One region of the Bacillus sp. A015 genome, then DNA from elsewhere that is predicted to be linked to it. Evidence: predicted binding sites of a transcription regulator. Region 1 holds the regulator's gene; each other region holds the start of a gene.
The links. Region 1 encodes LexA, which represses DNA repair genes until DNA is damaged. Its sites were predicted from a motif close to CGAACATATGTTCG; they were not measured.
Positions count from the first base shown of each region.

Region 2: a site for LexA is predicted at 3,036-3,049, ahead of uvrB (excinuclease ABC subunit UvrB). Genes of this name have one in related genera too.
Region 3: a site for LexA is predicted at 4,018-4,031, ahead of ACSLGF_RS02425 (DNA polymerase IV). Genes of this name have one in related genera too.

Region 1 covers NZ_JBSPZB010000020.1:1,264-6,250, reverse strand. The annotation lists gene tkt (transketolase) at 1-1,565, opposite strand, end outside; gene ACSLGF_RS15095 (DUF896 domain-containing protein) at 1,753-1,983, opposite strand; gene ACSLGF_RS15090 (YneB family resolvase-like protein) at 2,053-2,700, opposite strand; gene yneA (cell division suppressor protein YneA) at 2,718-3,029, opposite strand; gene lexA (transcriptional repressor LexA) at 3,189-3,809, shown strand; gene ACSLGF_RS15075 (hypothetical protein) at 3,856-4,305, opposite strand; gene ACSLGF_RS15070 (IseA DL-endopeptidase inhibitor family protein) at 4,600-4,987, shown strand, end outside.
Region 2 covers NZ_JBSPZB010000003.1:215,006-219,992, forward strand. The annotation lists gene ACSLGF_RS04315 (PEP/pyruvate-binding domain-containing protein) at 1-2,296, opposite strand, end outside; gene ACSLGF_RS04320 (CsbA family protein) at 2,579-2,824, shown strand; gene uvrB (excinuclease ABC subunit UvrB) at 3,117-4,987, shown strand, end outside.
Region 3 covers NZ_JBSPZB010000002.1:153,514-158,500, forward strand. The annotation lists gene ACSLGF_RS02395 (DUF2552 family protein) at 198-437, opposite strand; gene ACSLGF_RS02400 (iron-sulfur cluster biosynthesis family protein) at 450-776, opposite strand; gene ACSLGF_RS02405 (expansin EXLX1 family cellulose-binding protein) at 996-1,703, shown strand; gene ACSLGF_RS02410 (GNAT family N-acetyltransferase) at 1,725-2,684, opposite strand; gene ACSLGF_RS02415 (GNAT family N-acetyltransferase) at 2,681-3,160, opposite strand; gene ACSLGF_RS02420 (YfmQ family protein) at 3,445-3,894, shown strand; gene ACSLGF_RS02425 (DNA polymerase IV) at 4,046-4,987, shown strand, end outside.

The DNA of each region.
Region 1 (4,987 bases):
TTTTGACGAGTGAGTACTAGTGCTGTTGGTTTATCCGTTGAAGATACAGCCAGTTTCCACGCTGCAGCTGTTTCGTTTCCATCTGCTGGACGAATGACAGAAAGGTTAGGCATCGCACGTAATGAAGCAAGTTGTTCAACCGGCTCATGCGTTGGCCCATCTTCACCGACGGCAATACTATCATGCGTAAAGACATAAGTGACTGGCAGTCCCATTAATGCAGCAAGACGAATAGCTGGTCTTAAGTAATCTGAGAAAACAAAGAACGTTCCGCCGAATACACGGAGACCGCCGTGAAGTGCCATACCGTTTAACGCGGCACCCATTGCAAATTCTCTGACACCAAACCAAATATTTTTACCGGCATAATTCTCTCTGCCAAAGTCATCTGTATGTTGAATCGTTGTTTTATTTGATCCAGCAAGGTCAGCGGACCCACCAATAAAGAAAGGTACTTGTTTCGCAATGCCGTTTAATACTTCGCCAGAAGAAGCGCGAGAGGCAAGGCTTGAGCCTGCTTCATAAACAGGAACCTCTTGATCCCAATTCTCAGGAAGCTTCCCTTCGATCGCAAGCTTCAGCTGGGCTGCTAGCTCTGGATATTCTTTTTCATATTGCTCGAATAGCTCATTCCACGCTGCTTCTTTTTTCTGACCAGCGTCTTTTACAGCTTCTTTGAAATGATCGTACACTTCAGAAGGTACATGGAAATCTTCTTCAAACGTCCAAGAATAAGCTTCCTTCGTCAGCTTTGCTTCCTCGCTGCCAAGCGGTGCACCATGCACACCAGAAGTTCCCGCACGGTTTGGAGATCCGAAACCGATCGTTGTTTTCACTTCAATGAGTGTAGGTTTGTCCGTACTTTGTTTTGCTTTTTCAATAGCAGCAGTCACTTCTTCGATGTTGTTGCCGTCTGTTACGTAAAGAACTTCCCAATTCATCGCTTCAAAACGATTCTTCACATTTTCAGAGAATGAACGATCTAGGTCGCCATCTAAAGAAATATCATTTGAATCATAAAGAACAATTAAACGGCCTAAGCCTAAATGACCAGCAAGTGAAGCAGCTTCAGAGGAAATTCCCTCCATTAAGTCTCCGTCTCCGCAAATGCTGTATGTATAGTGGTCCACAACGTTAAAGTTGTCTTTGTTATACGTTTCCGCAAGATGTCTTTCTGCAAGTGCCATTCCAACTGCCATGGCAATCCCTTGTCCTAAAGGACCTGTTGTGGCATCTACACCTTCTGTGTGTCCAAATTCAGGATGTCCAGGTGTTTTGCTTCCCCATTGGCGGAATTGTTTTAGATCTTCGATGCTAAGGTTGTATCCGCTTAAATGAAGCATGCTATATAAAAGCATAGAGCCATGTCCCGCAGATAAAACAAAACGGTCTCTGTTAAACCAATTTGGATTTTGCGGACTTACGTTTAAGTGATTCGTCCATAAAGCGTATGCCATTGGTGCAGCACCCATTGGCATTCCAGGGTGACCGGAATTCGCTTTTTCAATTGCGTCTATGGAGAGAGTACGTATTGTTGCAATAGATTTCAATTCAATCGTTTCCATATAAATCCCCTTCCGTATCTTGTGTACACCATTATCATAAATCTACTGTCCTTTTTTCACAACTATTTCACGCTGAAAAAAAAGGATTTTGTCACATTTAGTTTATCGATCACCTAAAAACTTATGCAAATAAGAAAAAAGATGAGAATATTCTTCCCATCTTTTCAAAATTCAAGAAATCCTAGTCTTAATGAAGGTTCTGATCTCTTTCTCTTTTTAATTTTTCTGGTGTGACATCGTTTCCTTCAGGATCGACGATTTTCACGGTTTTAAGTGTATTTTTCATAGAAGAACGAAAAGCTTTTAAATATTCTTCTCTTAAATGCTTTTGTTCTGTTTTTTCAGCGTCCGACAAACCGGTCTCTTTCGACTTTTTTGAAAGCTCATTTATTCTTGCAAGCTGCTTTTTAGAAATCATGACAAACTCCTTTAAAACATTTTCTCTACATACTACTAAATATCATTCATTTTTACAACAATTCACACTTTACGTGGTAAGAGCTTTTTCATATTCTTGATACCTTCTATGCACCGTCGCCTTTGAAATGTCAAAGCCTAGTGCCTGAAGTGTTGCTGCAATTTCGGCGAACGTCATGTTGTTTTTTCTTAATCGAACAATTTCTGAAATCGGTACTTCAATTCGCTCACGGCCAGGCGCCTGCTCATGGTGTTTTAAATTGAGTTCAGGCTGATACCCGCGCTCAACAGCCCTCTTCATTCCCCGCTTAATTTTCAGGTTATGAATTTTTCGTTGATACTCTTCCACGATTCCTACAATCTCAATGACCATCTCATCTGCTTCTGAAAGCTCAAGCTCTCCTCTATGAAAAACACTATACACCTTTACTTTCTCTTTAAAAAGACAATGAAGAAGCGCAATTTTTGCTTGTCCTCTTCCAAGGCGCGTCTCATCCTGAATGAGAACAGCATCTATTGACTCTTCTTTCAGCGTAGCAAGCATATCAAAAACACCATTACGATCTAGATCGTATCCACTCGCTTTTTCTTTAATGACTTTGACCACATTCATCTTGTGCAAAGCAGCTAAAGCTAGCAATTCTTCTTCTTGTCTTTTCAGCGAGGTTTCCTGCTCTTCTTTGACAGTACTTACTCTCGCATAAATGATTGCGTTCATGTCTTCAATCGACCTTTCTACTGTACTGTTGCAAGTTGATATACGACTGGATGCTCTTTTTTGACTGGTATCACAAGGATGTCGCCAGGCTGGATTTCAGTTGAAGCAAGATCATTGTGTTCGGTTACCCAGTCAATAAACGCATTTTTGTCGATTGTTTTACTGTCGTTTACTTGATCAGCTAACCCCCAAAGAGTATCACCTGATTGAACCTCTATTTTAACATATTGATTTGGATCATTATGGCTAGTGACTGCGATAAGTGAGAGAAATATGCCAACGATGAATGAGAATACCCCAATAAAAATAATAGATTCTTTTAACCTCATAATGTCATCTCTCCTAACAGAATATGTGTTCGCTCTTTCTGTCATTCATTATAAATACGAACAAACGTTTCTGTCAAACGTTTTTTTCGAACCTATGTTTGTACTGTTAGGAAAAACATGCTATAATTTCTTTAAAATTGACGTTTTGAGGTGCAAAAGATGACGAAGCTATCAAAAAGACAACTCGATATCCTGACATTCATCAAAGAAGAAGTAAAAAGCAAGGGCTATCCCCCATCCGTTCGTGAAATTGGAGAAGCTGTCGGTCTAGCATCCAGCTCAACTGTCCATGGACATTTAGCTAGACTAGAAACAAAGGGTTTAATTAGAAGAGACCCGACAAAACCTAGAGCGATCGAAGTACTAGATGAAGAGGAAATGAATATTCCAAAGAGTGCTGTAATGAATGTACCAGTCATCGGAAAAGTAACAGCAGGCCTGCCTATCACGGCTATTGAGAATGTAGAAGAATACTTCCCGCTTCCAGAGACTTTTGCAGCGCCAGATGAACAAGTATTTATGCTTGAAATTATGGGAGAAAGTATGATTGATGCGGGTATTTTGGACAAGGACTATGTCATTGTGCGTCAGCAAAGCACCGCCAACAATGGAGATATTGTGGTCGCCATGACAGAGGAAGATGAAGCCACAGTGAAACGTTTTTATAAAGAAGATACACACTTTAGATTACAGCCAGAGAACCCATCAATGGAACCGATTATTTTACAGAATGTGAGTATACTAGGTAAAGTGATTGGCGTATTTAGAAATATTCATTAAAACAAGCCGGTATATCATCAGCTGCTGATGAGAACCGGCTTGTTTTTTATGAACAAGAATAAGCAAGAATGCTCGAACTTGGGAACGAACCAAATGTAAAGTTCGGCCATATAAAGCCTGTTGTACGGCCAAAAGGCTGTGAGGAAAGCACATACATTAAAAATACTTGACCGTTTCTAAGGAACACAATCGTCCATCTTCTATTACATCCCGCAGCAAACTGAACAGTTTGCTGGCCTCCACTTACACTTTGCCCTGAAATAAGTGACTGCATACTTTGAGGCTGAGAGACTGCTTGCTGATACTGTGAGATGATATGCTGCGGCGGAGCTGGCGGGGCTGATTGTCCGCCTGAACCTTGCCCTGGCCCAGTACCTCCCCCTCCGATTGGAAACCCAGGAAATCCTCCAACTTGAGGAATAGGAAGCGATGGCCATCCTTGTACCTGCCTATCATATAAGTACCCATTCCACATACCTTCATACGGATGATACATATGAAACACCACTTTCTTAGACATTCATCACGACAGTATATGTCATAAATGAAAAAGGGTGTTGAACGTCCAAATAGAAATTTTTCCAAAAGACGTTTTGTTCTTCTGTAGAACGGTTAAATAGTAGTGAAGAAGAAAAATTAAAAAAATGAAAACTTTTTGTCTCGCTCAAACGTTATATAGATAGAAAGAAAAGAAATAAAAAACTTTTAGATTTAATACTTGTAATATCACTGTAATTATTGTAACATTTGTAACATAAGAAGTTTTCATTTAAAAAAGGAGGCAATCGCCTTGAAAAAATTATTTGTTTTATTAACTGCTATTATGCTTATGATCTCATTACAATCAACAACACTGGCCGCTTCCAAAAAACCAGCCGCTTTAACAAATAAAGAAGCGTTACATATTGCCCTTGATGCAAGAGAACACTTTTGGAGTGCGATGTCAGGCTACAAAATTAATGAACATTCAGATTACAAATTAAAATCATTTAGTTATAAAGACATGACGTACAACTATCTTTCTAAAACATTTGATACAAAGAAAAAACTAAACAGCTACCTATCTCAAGTTTTCACAAAAGATGCGATCACTCATGGTTTAAAAGACTATCAGTTTATTGTTCATAATGGGAAAATGGCTGTTCCAGTCGGTGACGGAGACAACATGCTCAATTGGG
Region 2 (4,987 bases), on a different contig from region 1:
TGTCATCCTTTTGAAATTGTGAAAATTCATCAGCGCATGTAATGATTCTTACTCTTCCGGAAACAATGCCGCTAGACGCTCCAATTCCATGGATCACATCGTCTGTGTTGTTTTCATTTTCTCTTAATGAACCGAGCATTCTTTCCACTTGCTCCAATTCAGCCTCAGATGGAGTGCCTGTATAAGCTGGTGGTTGAATGGCTTCATTTTCTTTCATTTGAATTTTTCTTTGCTGTATGACCGAATCGTATGTGATAGAAGTTGTGAGCGCTTTGTATACTTCTTCATCGTAGAGATACCATAGATCTTCTTGATGAGGAATGGCTCCTTTTTGTGCAAGGAGTTCACCAATTTTTAATAGATATAGTCTAGCTTTTGCATCTAACATGGCATCAATGTAGAAGTGATGATCATCTCGAATATTGGCTGCCTGAAGGGCAAAGTGATAAAGTGTTTCAAATTTAGTCTTAAAAGACTCATCCTTCACTTCACTCATAAATTGCTCATAAGTCTCACGTCTTTTGATCACTGCTTGTGCAAATTCTTCATCAAAATCACATTGGTACTGAATGTTATTTCTGATGATGTCTAAGACAAATTCAGGGTTCTCTACCCATGTCTCTTCCGTAAGGTCATGACTTTTAACAGATCGCCAGCCATAGATTTGGAGAAATTCCTCCATCTTCGAAATGAAGTGTTTTCCTTTATCCGTGTGATTAAGTGCATATAATAGTTCTGGATTCGCTTCATGATTTGTAAATGCTTGAAGAAGTTCTTTATCTTGAAGGACATCCTTTGCTAGATCAGATAGCTTCTGGTCTGTTTCAAGAGATTTGTTCATCACGCCTATCATCATCTCATGTAACAAGACGACTTGTTTTTGATCACCGGTATACGTTACAAGCATGTCTTCAATCATAGCAGATAGAATGACTTGTGGTATGACGATATCAAAATGATCCTCGTACGCTTGTATATAAAATGCCTTTAATTCTTCGAAGCCAATGATTGCTTCTTCAATGGTCATAGGCTCGTTCATTTGACGATCGAGTTTTTCGTAAAATGGAAAGAAGTTTTGCTCTAGAATTTCATACATACGTTCACTTAAATGGGGAAATACCTCAAATATGCTCTCATCAAAAACTGGTGCAGTTTCTGTTCCCGCTTCAGGCATAGACGGTGCAGAATACAGGTGACCTCTATAGAGCTTGATATCTTTGATGTTGAGGTCAGGTACTTGATACTTTTCTCCATTTTTCTTCATCCCGCTTTTTAAAGCAGGTATGATCAAGCTTGAGAAAAGAGGACTTGTTGGGCCTGGCATATGATCGTCCATTGAAATCCAGAAATCCTGCAGCTCTTCAGGCTGAATTTGAAAAGAAGCACCTGCTGCTTCATTTGCTGTTTTTGGTAGAGAAGCGGTAATCGGTCTTGCTTGAAGCAAATAAAAAGTACCATTTGATATTCCGAATTCGATATCTACTCCATGTCCGTAAAGTGCTTCTACTTGTTTGGTGATTTGCGTGATTTCTTCCAATTGATCATCATGCAGGCAAAACTGGCCAGTCATTTCCTCACATACTGGCTGTTCAATGACGCCCTCTTGGTAAGGAACAATTAGTAGTTCTTTAGTCCCTAGTGATTTTTCAATAGAAAACGTCTCTTTGTCTACAATAAACGTATCTGGTGTCACAAGACCGGACACGATGGCTTCTCCTAGTCCGTAGCTTGCTGTCATCATGATTTCATTTGTTTTTCCCGATACCGGATTCTCACTAAAGATGACACCGGAAACGTCAGAATGGATCAATCCTTGAACGACGACAGCCATGAGCGGCATCTCTTCCTCGTTTTCATCCATCTCTTCCTTATATTCTGTGACTCTTGCTGCAAAATAAGAAGCCCAGCATTCTTTGACAGCCTGCAAAAATTCTTCATTTCTCTTGATATTTAAATAGGTCTCGTACTGTCCTGCAAATGAGGCACCTTCGAGATCTTCAGCAACAGAAGAGGATCGAACAGCAACTGAGGGATATGCCTTCAGCAATGATTGAAAGGACGAAAGTAACTCTGCTTCCATTTGTGAAGGAAACGAAGCTTTTTTGATTTTTTGTGCAAGGTTTTGCTCAGTTGAATGCAGGTTGTGATATGAAAGAAAGCTTGCAAAGCTGTTGGTTTTAATAATAAATCCATCTGGGACTGGCAGGCCGTGATTGTTTAATTTGATCAAATTCACGCCTTTTGCCCCTGCGAGTGATGCGGATTCTTCAGCCGCATGAAATAACACTGAATACATGGGAATGCCCCCTTATCCAAATAGCCAATGGTTTGTTTGTCTCTCTATTTTTCAAAATGATAGTGCGCACTATCATTTTAATCATAGGTTTTATTGGATGTTACTGTCAAAGACGTAAAGACCTATCTTTACAAAGGGGACGTTCTCACTAATTTTCTTCTATATCTATAACAAAAGTCTCCAAACGTGAAGAAAAAAAGGTGAAATCGAAAACTGTGAATTGTTCAATATGCCAATCTTTACTATAATCAAGGGAGTAGACCATGAAGAGGGAGGGTTTTTTTGATTACAAAAGCCATATTTGCACTTGTTTTTCCTTTCCTGCTCGTTATTTTATTTTCAAAGGTTACTTATAATCATTATGTGGGCATTGCATTAACAGCAGCGCTTTTATTTGCCTCGTACATGAAAGGCTATACAGAAACCTACTTTATCGTAGGATTAGATATTATTTCTTTAGTAGCTGGGGCATTGTTTATGGCTAAGAAAGAAATTGAAAAAAGAGAGAAGGCTGAAAAACATCATTGATGTGATCGTGATAGGCCGAAAGGTGACGTTTTTTATACATGAGCTGTGCTTACGATTTCTAGTGAGTGCAGCTTTCTTTTTTGTGATGTTTTTCTGCTCATCGAATATCCCGCTCCAAAATGTTCCATACTGAAAGGACGGTTTCTTTAGAGGGTTATTTGCTATGGGAGAGAGGGTATGACTGTATTGGAAATAAAAATCAAGTGAGACACGAACTTTAGTTCGTATTTTTGTGTTCTTTTATGATAATATATTCATTAGATAGATTTCGTAACGAAACGGAGGCTTTGATGTGAGTGACCGCTTTGAATTAGTTTCTAACTATCAGCCCCAAGGAGATCAGCCAAAGGCGATTGAAAAGCTCGTGGAGGGGATCCATCAGGGGAAACAGCATCAAACGCTGTTAGGTGCTACAGGTACGGGAAAGACCTTTACTGTATCAAACCTGATCAAAGAAGTGAACAAACCGACACTTGTCATTGCGCATAATAAGACACTTGCCGGTCAATTATACAGCGAGTTTAAGGAATTCTTTCCGAATAATGCTGTTGAATATTTTGTGAGTTACTATGATTATTACCAGCCTGAGGCATATGTTCCTCAGACCGATACATTTATTGAAAAGGACGCCAGCATCAATGATGAGATAGATAAGTTGAGACACTCCGCCACATCCTCGTTATTTGAGCGGAGGGATGTCATCATCATTGCCAGCGTGTCCTGTATTTATGGTTTGGGTTCGCCAGAGGAATACCGAGAGCTCGTGTTGTCATTGCGCACTGATATGGAAATTGAACGCAATCAGCTTCTGCGTAAGCTTGTGGATATTCAGTATTCTCGTAATGATATAGATTTTCAGCGCGGAACCTTCCGAGTACGGGGCGACGTCGTTGAAATTTTTCCTGCTTCACGAGATGAGCATTGTATCAGAGTGGAGTTTTTCGGTGATGAAATTGAACGTATTCGTGAAGTGGATGCACTGACTGGAGAAATACTCGGTGATCGTGAGCATGTCGCTATTTTCCCAGCATCTCACTTCGTCACAAGAGAAGAAAAAATGGAGAAAGCAATTATCAATATTGAACAAGAGCTTGAGGAACAGCTGGAAAAGCTTCGGGAAAACGGCAAATTGCTTGAAGCGCAGCGTCTTGAGCAACGGACAAGATATGATCTTGAGATGATGAGAGAGATGGGCTTTTGTTCAGGAATCGAGAACTATTCAAGACATCTGACCTTGCGTCCTCCTGGTTCAACACCTTACACACTGCTTGATTATTTCCCGGATGATTTTATGATTGTTGTTGATGAGTCACACGTGACCATCCCACAAATCCGAGCAATGTACAACGGGGACCAAGCAAGAAAACAAGTGTTGGTTGATCACGGATTCCGTCTGCCATCAGCACTTGATAATAGACCGCTCACCTTTGATGAGTTTGAAAAGCATATCAATCATATTGTGCATGTATCCGCAACGCCAGGGCCTTACGAGCTTGAGAAAACGCCAGAGGTCGTGGAACAAATTATCCGCCCAACTGGTTTACTGGATCCGATCATTGAAGTCCGTCCGATTGAAGGACAAATCGATGATTTAATCGGAGAAATTCATACAAGAATGGAGAAAAATGAGCGTGTGCTTGTGACCACGTTGACGAAAAAAATGTCTGAGGATCTCACAGATTATCTAAAAGAAATTGGGATCAAGGTCAATTATCTGCATTCAGAAATTAAGACCCTTGAGCGGATTGAGATTATTCGTGATTTACGCCTCGGTAAATATGATGTACTCGTTGGAATCAACCTTCTTCGTGAAGGGCTGGATATTCCAGAGGTGTCGCTCGTGGCTATTTTAGATGCGGATAAAGAAGGCTTTTTACGCTCTGAAAGATCCCTCATCCAGACGATAGGCCGTGCAGCGAGAAATTCAGAAGGCCGGGTCATTATGTATGCAGACAAAATGACGAAATCAATGGACATTGCGATTCAAGAAACGAAGCGAAGACGAGAACAGCAAGAAGCATATAACGAGAAATTTGAGATTACCCCGCAAACGATTCATAAGAAAATCCGAGATACCATTAAGGCAACAAAGATACATGAGGAATCGGAAGAATATGAAACAAATGCAGCACCAAAGCTGTCAAAAATGAGCAAAAAAGAACG
Region 3 (4,987 bases), on a different contig from region 1:
CCCGCAATAAACGCTTCCATTGCCTATTTTTCGGCATTTACAGGCACTATTTTTTCATTTCCATTTTTCTCGTTTTGTCGAATCTTTTGTTAAAAACTGCTTTTTTCCGTTTAAAAAGAGCATTTTTCAGATTAGACAGCCCTGTTGTTTAATGAGATGATGAACGCACAAAAAAACCCTTCTCAGCAAAGGGCTTTTTATAATACATCTGTTACTTGTTCCATATTCTCTTTGATCCAATCTACTGCTAATTCGAGTGTTTGAAATTCTTCCGTTTCAAATGTGACTTCATCTTGAAGAAGCCAAACGTCCTTTTTCACCGAATCCATTCCACCTATTGACCAGTGCAAAAGGCTATAGGGATGATTGTTATTTAAAAACGACACCCATGTTTTATTTTGTGCCGTGTTTTGTATCACTCTAAGCTTCTGATCCACTACGTTTCCACCTTACTTTACAAGTATGCCCATTCTTGGACTGAGTATTTGCTGAGGACTTTTCAGCATCAATGTATTGGCTTTTTCATTAAAATCGATGGTCATTTCCTCATCAAAGAATACCTTCTGTGCAATGTGTATATATAGTTTTAAATGTTGGCTATTATTCAGTTGTTCCCATTCACCTGTTCTTTCACTTGTTAACCAAAGCATTGGTACGCCACTCACTGCACAGCCACAACCTTCTGAATCGTAGCGAAGCAGTAATTCCTTCGTTTCGTTTCCTGTTTGCTGTTTTTCTATATATGTTTTAGCCAGTTCTGTGATGTGAATATACATGGCGAACATCCTTTTTAAATTGATGCTTACATTGTAACACATAAAACACCATAAAACATAAAACATGACACACGACTAAATCCGAAAGCCATATTCTTTGAAATACACGCTCTTCTCACTAGGATTATATCTATCTATTGGCTCTTTTTGCTTCTTGTTTTTTAGAATTATACTTATGACGCTACCAATTTTAAAAGAATAAACAGGAGGTTTTAGATCGTGAAAAAAAGATTATCTCTCTGCTTCATCGGGGCACTGATATTGATGTTGAGTTTCGCTGTGCCAAACATGAAAGCGGCATCTGTCCTTGATGAAGTACGAGAAAGCTATGCGACTTATACGGGATCTGGTTACTCAGGGGGCGCCGCATTATTAGATCCTATTCCATCTGACATGAAAATTACGGCTTTAAATCCCCATGACTATAACTATAAAGGGATAAATGCGGCACTTGCAGGGGCTTACCTTGAAGTAAAGGGTCCAAAAGGAAAAACCGTTGTGTATGTAACCGATAAATATCCAGAAGGAGCAAAAGGAGCTCTTGATCTTTCTCATAATGCCTTTGCCAAAATCGGCAATATGGCAGACGGGAAAATCCCAATTAGTTGGAAAATTATAAAAGCACCGATTAGCGGAAATGTAGCTTACAGAATAAAAGAAGGTAGCAGTGAGTGGTGGGCTGCGATTCAAGTGCGCAATCATAAATATCCGATTATGAAAATGGAATATTACAAAGATGGACAATGGGTGAACATGGAAAAGACAGACTACAACCATTTCCTTGGATTTAATATGGGGTCTACATCTCTTCCTGTTCGAATCACAGATATCCGCGGGGTCATAGTAAAGGATAAATTACCCGCTCTTCCATCTACTGCTGCTTCACAGGCCTATATTGTAAAAGGCAATGTTCAGCTTCCTAATTAACGAGGAAAAGAGGTAGCTTATTTAAGAGCTTCCTCTATCCCAGCGATATGCCTCATTTTCTATTTCTTTTATGATTTCATTCTTTCCTGCCATATAGCTTTGTATATCTTCCGGATACTGATTTGCTAATTGTTCCTTGACAGACGCATACGCTGCAGCTCGTTCTGGGTAGACTCTTAAGTAATCTCGAAACAATAAATGTCTTTTCACATCAGGGTGATTCCTTTCATAAACATGGACATGATGCGTACGATTCAAGCCACCCTTTTGAAAAAAACGTCTCCCTTTTATGCCATTTTCACCGAGCGCTTGGTATCCAAGGTGTTCAAATCTCTCTTTTTTTCTATCGATCTCTTCTATATGGCTTACTTCTATTAATATATCAATAATTGGTTTGGCAACAAGTCCTTCAACTGACGTACTACCAATATGATGTCCTTCTATCCAGCTCTTTTGAATGATTTGCTTGAGTTGCTGCTTTTCTTGACGGAATTCTTCATGCCATTCTTTTTTGAATTCGACAACCTCAACCTTTCGCCTCGGTGTCCATTTCATTTTTGATAAGGTGAGCTCTTTTGCAACTTGAACCACATTTGTTTCAAGAAATCCTAACTTTTCGTATAGCCTTTTTGCAGGGGTGTTTTTTTGCCCTGTGGTCAGTTCTATAGGGACATTTTTCTCCATAATTGTAGACATAAGTCTTGTTCCAATACCCTGCTTTAGCGCTTTTGGATGCACAGCCAATCGACTAATGATCAAATAATCTTTCTGCTCTTCATAAGAGACTACACCTAATAAGATTTCCTTTTGCTCAAAACCAATAAATTGCTCTTTTGCTTTCATTACATCTTGAATGGTCTCTTTTAATGGCGGAAGATCAGCATAGCCAATTTGTTCAGCTTCTTGTTGGTATGCAGCTAGTTGAATATGTAAGATCTTCTTTGCTACATCACTTATTGTTTGATCTAAATTGACAATCATTGCATTGCCTCTAACTTTTTCACAAATAAAACACGATCTTCATTTATTCCATCATAGTCTGAAAACACGGAGATTCCTTCTACAGTTTTATCCCCTTTTTCAATTTGAAAGCCCAATTTTGCATGATAGGCAATCGATACTTTATTTACAGGTGCTGTTACCGCTTTAACGGTTGTTCTTCCTTCCTGTTTTGCCACATCATAAAAGGCTTGATACAGGATTTCCCCTATTTTTAATTTCCGATGGTCTGGATGTACACCTACAAAATGAATGTAGGCTTCATCAGAATGAGATTGCGATAGAAAACCGACTAAAAAGCCGATCAGTTCTCCTTTTTCAATGACGACAAAACTTGTTTGCTGAAAATGTTCAAAAAATAGCTTTGGCAATTTTGCACGCAAAGCTCTGCCTTCCCACCAGCTTTGAATGACGGATGTGACGGCGTAAAAATCTGATGGCTTCACTTGACGTATCATGCTGACCTCGCCCCTTTTCATTTTTAGCTTTACCGCTCTCTCTTTTTTCACAAAAAAGCTATTCTTTCAATATTCTACCGGTCCGATCAATTGTTTGTAAAGATCACGTGTCCGCCTTTTGTCATTTCAGCTTTGTTGGTTCTTCGTGCTTTCAGCCCCCTTCTCCTTTTAAATCTTCACACTTATTTCATAATGTTCACTTTTTGTGCGAAGGTTTCATTCTTTTGTTATGTTAAGATGGTTCATATAGGAAATGTAACAAATGTTTATTGGAGATGATGATATTGGTTTGGATTGTTACTTCGCTTGTTGTGTTTAGTCTGTTAAAGTTGCTTGTCACTTCGCTGCCTTCTGGTGTTGTTGAACGCCTTTTTAGTCGTTATGCGGTGCATGCAAAAGTAACAAGTGATCAAACAAATATGACGTTTCAAGGTCGTCCGCTCGATGATCAGCAAAAATCTGAAATCATTCAACATTTTAATGAAGCGATCTTTATTGAACGCTATTATATTTATCCTGGTGATGAAGAGCGTTTTCTTCATCCGAATGAAGGGCCGGCGCCGCTTACAATGCAAACAAAGCTTGGCAAGCAGGATGTGACCCTTTATTTGTTTCATTATGATGACCACGTGGATGTGGTGCGGCAGTTTACACATAAGCCAAAGAAAAAGCTTACAGCTTATCGTTTGCGTTCTGAACCGCTCCAAACATCCCACAACATGGCACATGCATGAAAACATGCTCATTTTGCATCAGATTAGACGAAGTGTCTTCCACTTCGTCTTTTTTGTATGGATATACACTCTTTTCTTTGAATGATTTACCAGTATGAATTCCGCCTCCTGACGGTTACAATAAGAACATATGTTCTAAGAGGTGAAAACAATGAATGAACGAGCGATTCTGCTTGTGGATATGCAGTCATTTTATGCGTCAGTAGAAAAAGTGGAGGCTCCTCATTTGGAGGATGTGCCGCTCATTGTCTCAGGAGATCCAGAGCGGCGAAGCGGGGTCGTACTTGCAGCCTGCCCTCTCGCCAAGAAACGAGGCGTACAAAATGCATCAAGATTATGGGAAGCACAGGAGAAATGTCCCGAAGCAGTGGTCGTACGTCCACGTATGCAGCGCTATCTTGATGTCTCTGTCATGATGACAGAACTGCTTGAACAATACACAGACCTTGTCGAACCGTATTCAATTGATGAACAGTTTCTTGATATTACAGGCAGTCTTACACTACTCGGCTCTCCGCACGAGATCGCTGAAAATATACAAACCACCATCATGAACCAGACTGGCATTTACGCCCGTATTGGCATCGGTCCTAATAAAGTGCTCGCTAAAATGGCCTGTGACCACTTTGCTAAAAAAAACACATCTGGCATCTATGAACTTCGTGCAGACCGGGTTGCTGCTGATTTATGGCCGCTTCCGATTGGGAAATTATTTGGCGTCGGCAAACGAATGGAGCATCATTTAAAACGAATGGGCATCAGTACCATTGGGACACTTGCTACTTATCCATTAGACCGGCTACAAAAACGCTGGGGAATCAATGGGGAGCTCTTGCAGCGAACAGCTTTAGGGATCGATCCCTCACCGGTCACCGTTCACACACATGATCAGCAAAAAGCCGTTGGGCATCATATGACCCTTCCCCATGATTATGCGTCTTTTGAGGACATCAAAGTCGCCCTTATTGAATTGAGTGAAGAAGTGGCAAGGCGTGCACGTTTTAAGCATTATCTTGGGCAAACGGTGTCTGTCGGCGTGAGAGGCGCTGATTTTTCACATCCGACAGGATTTCATAGACAAATCAAGCTTCAT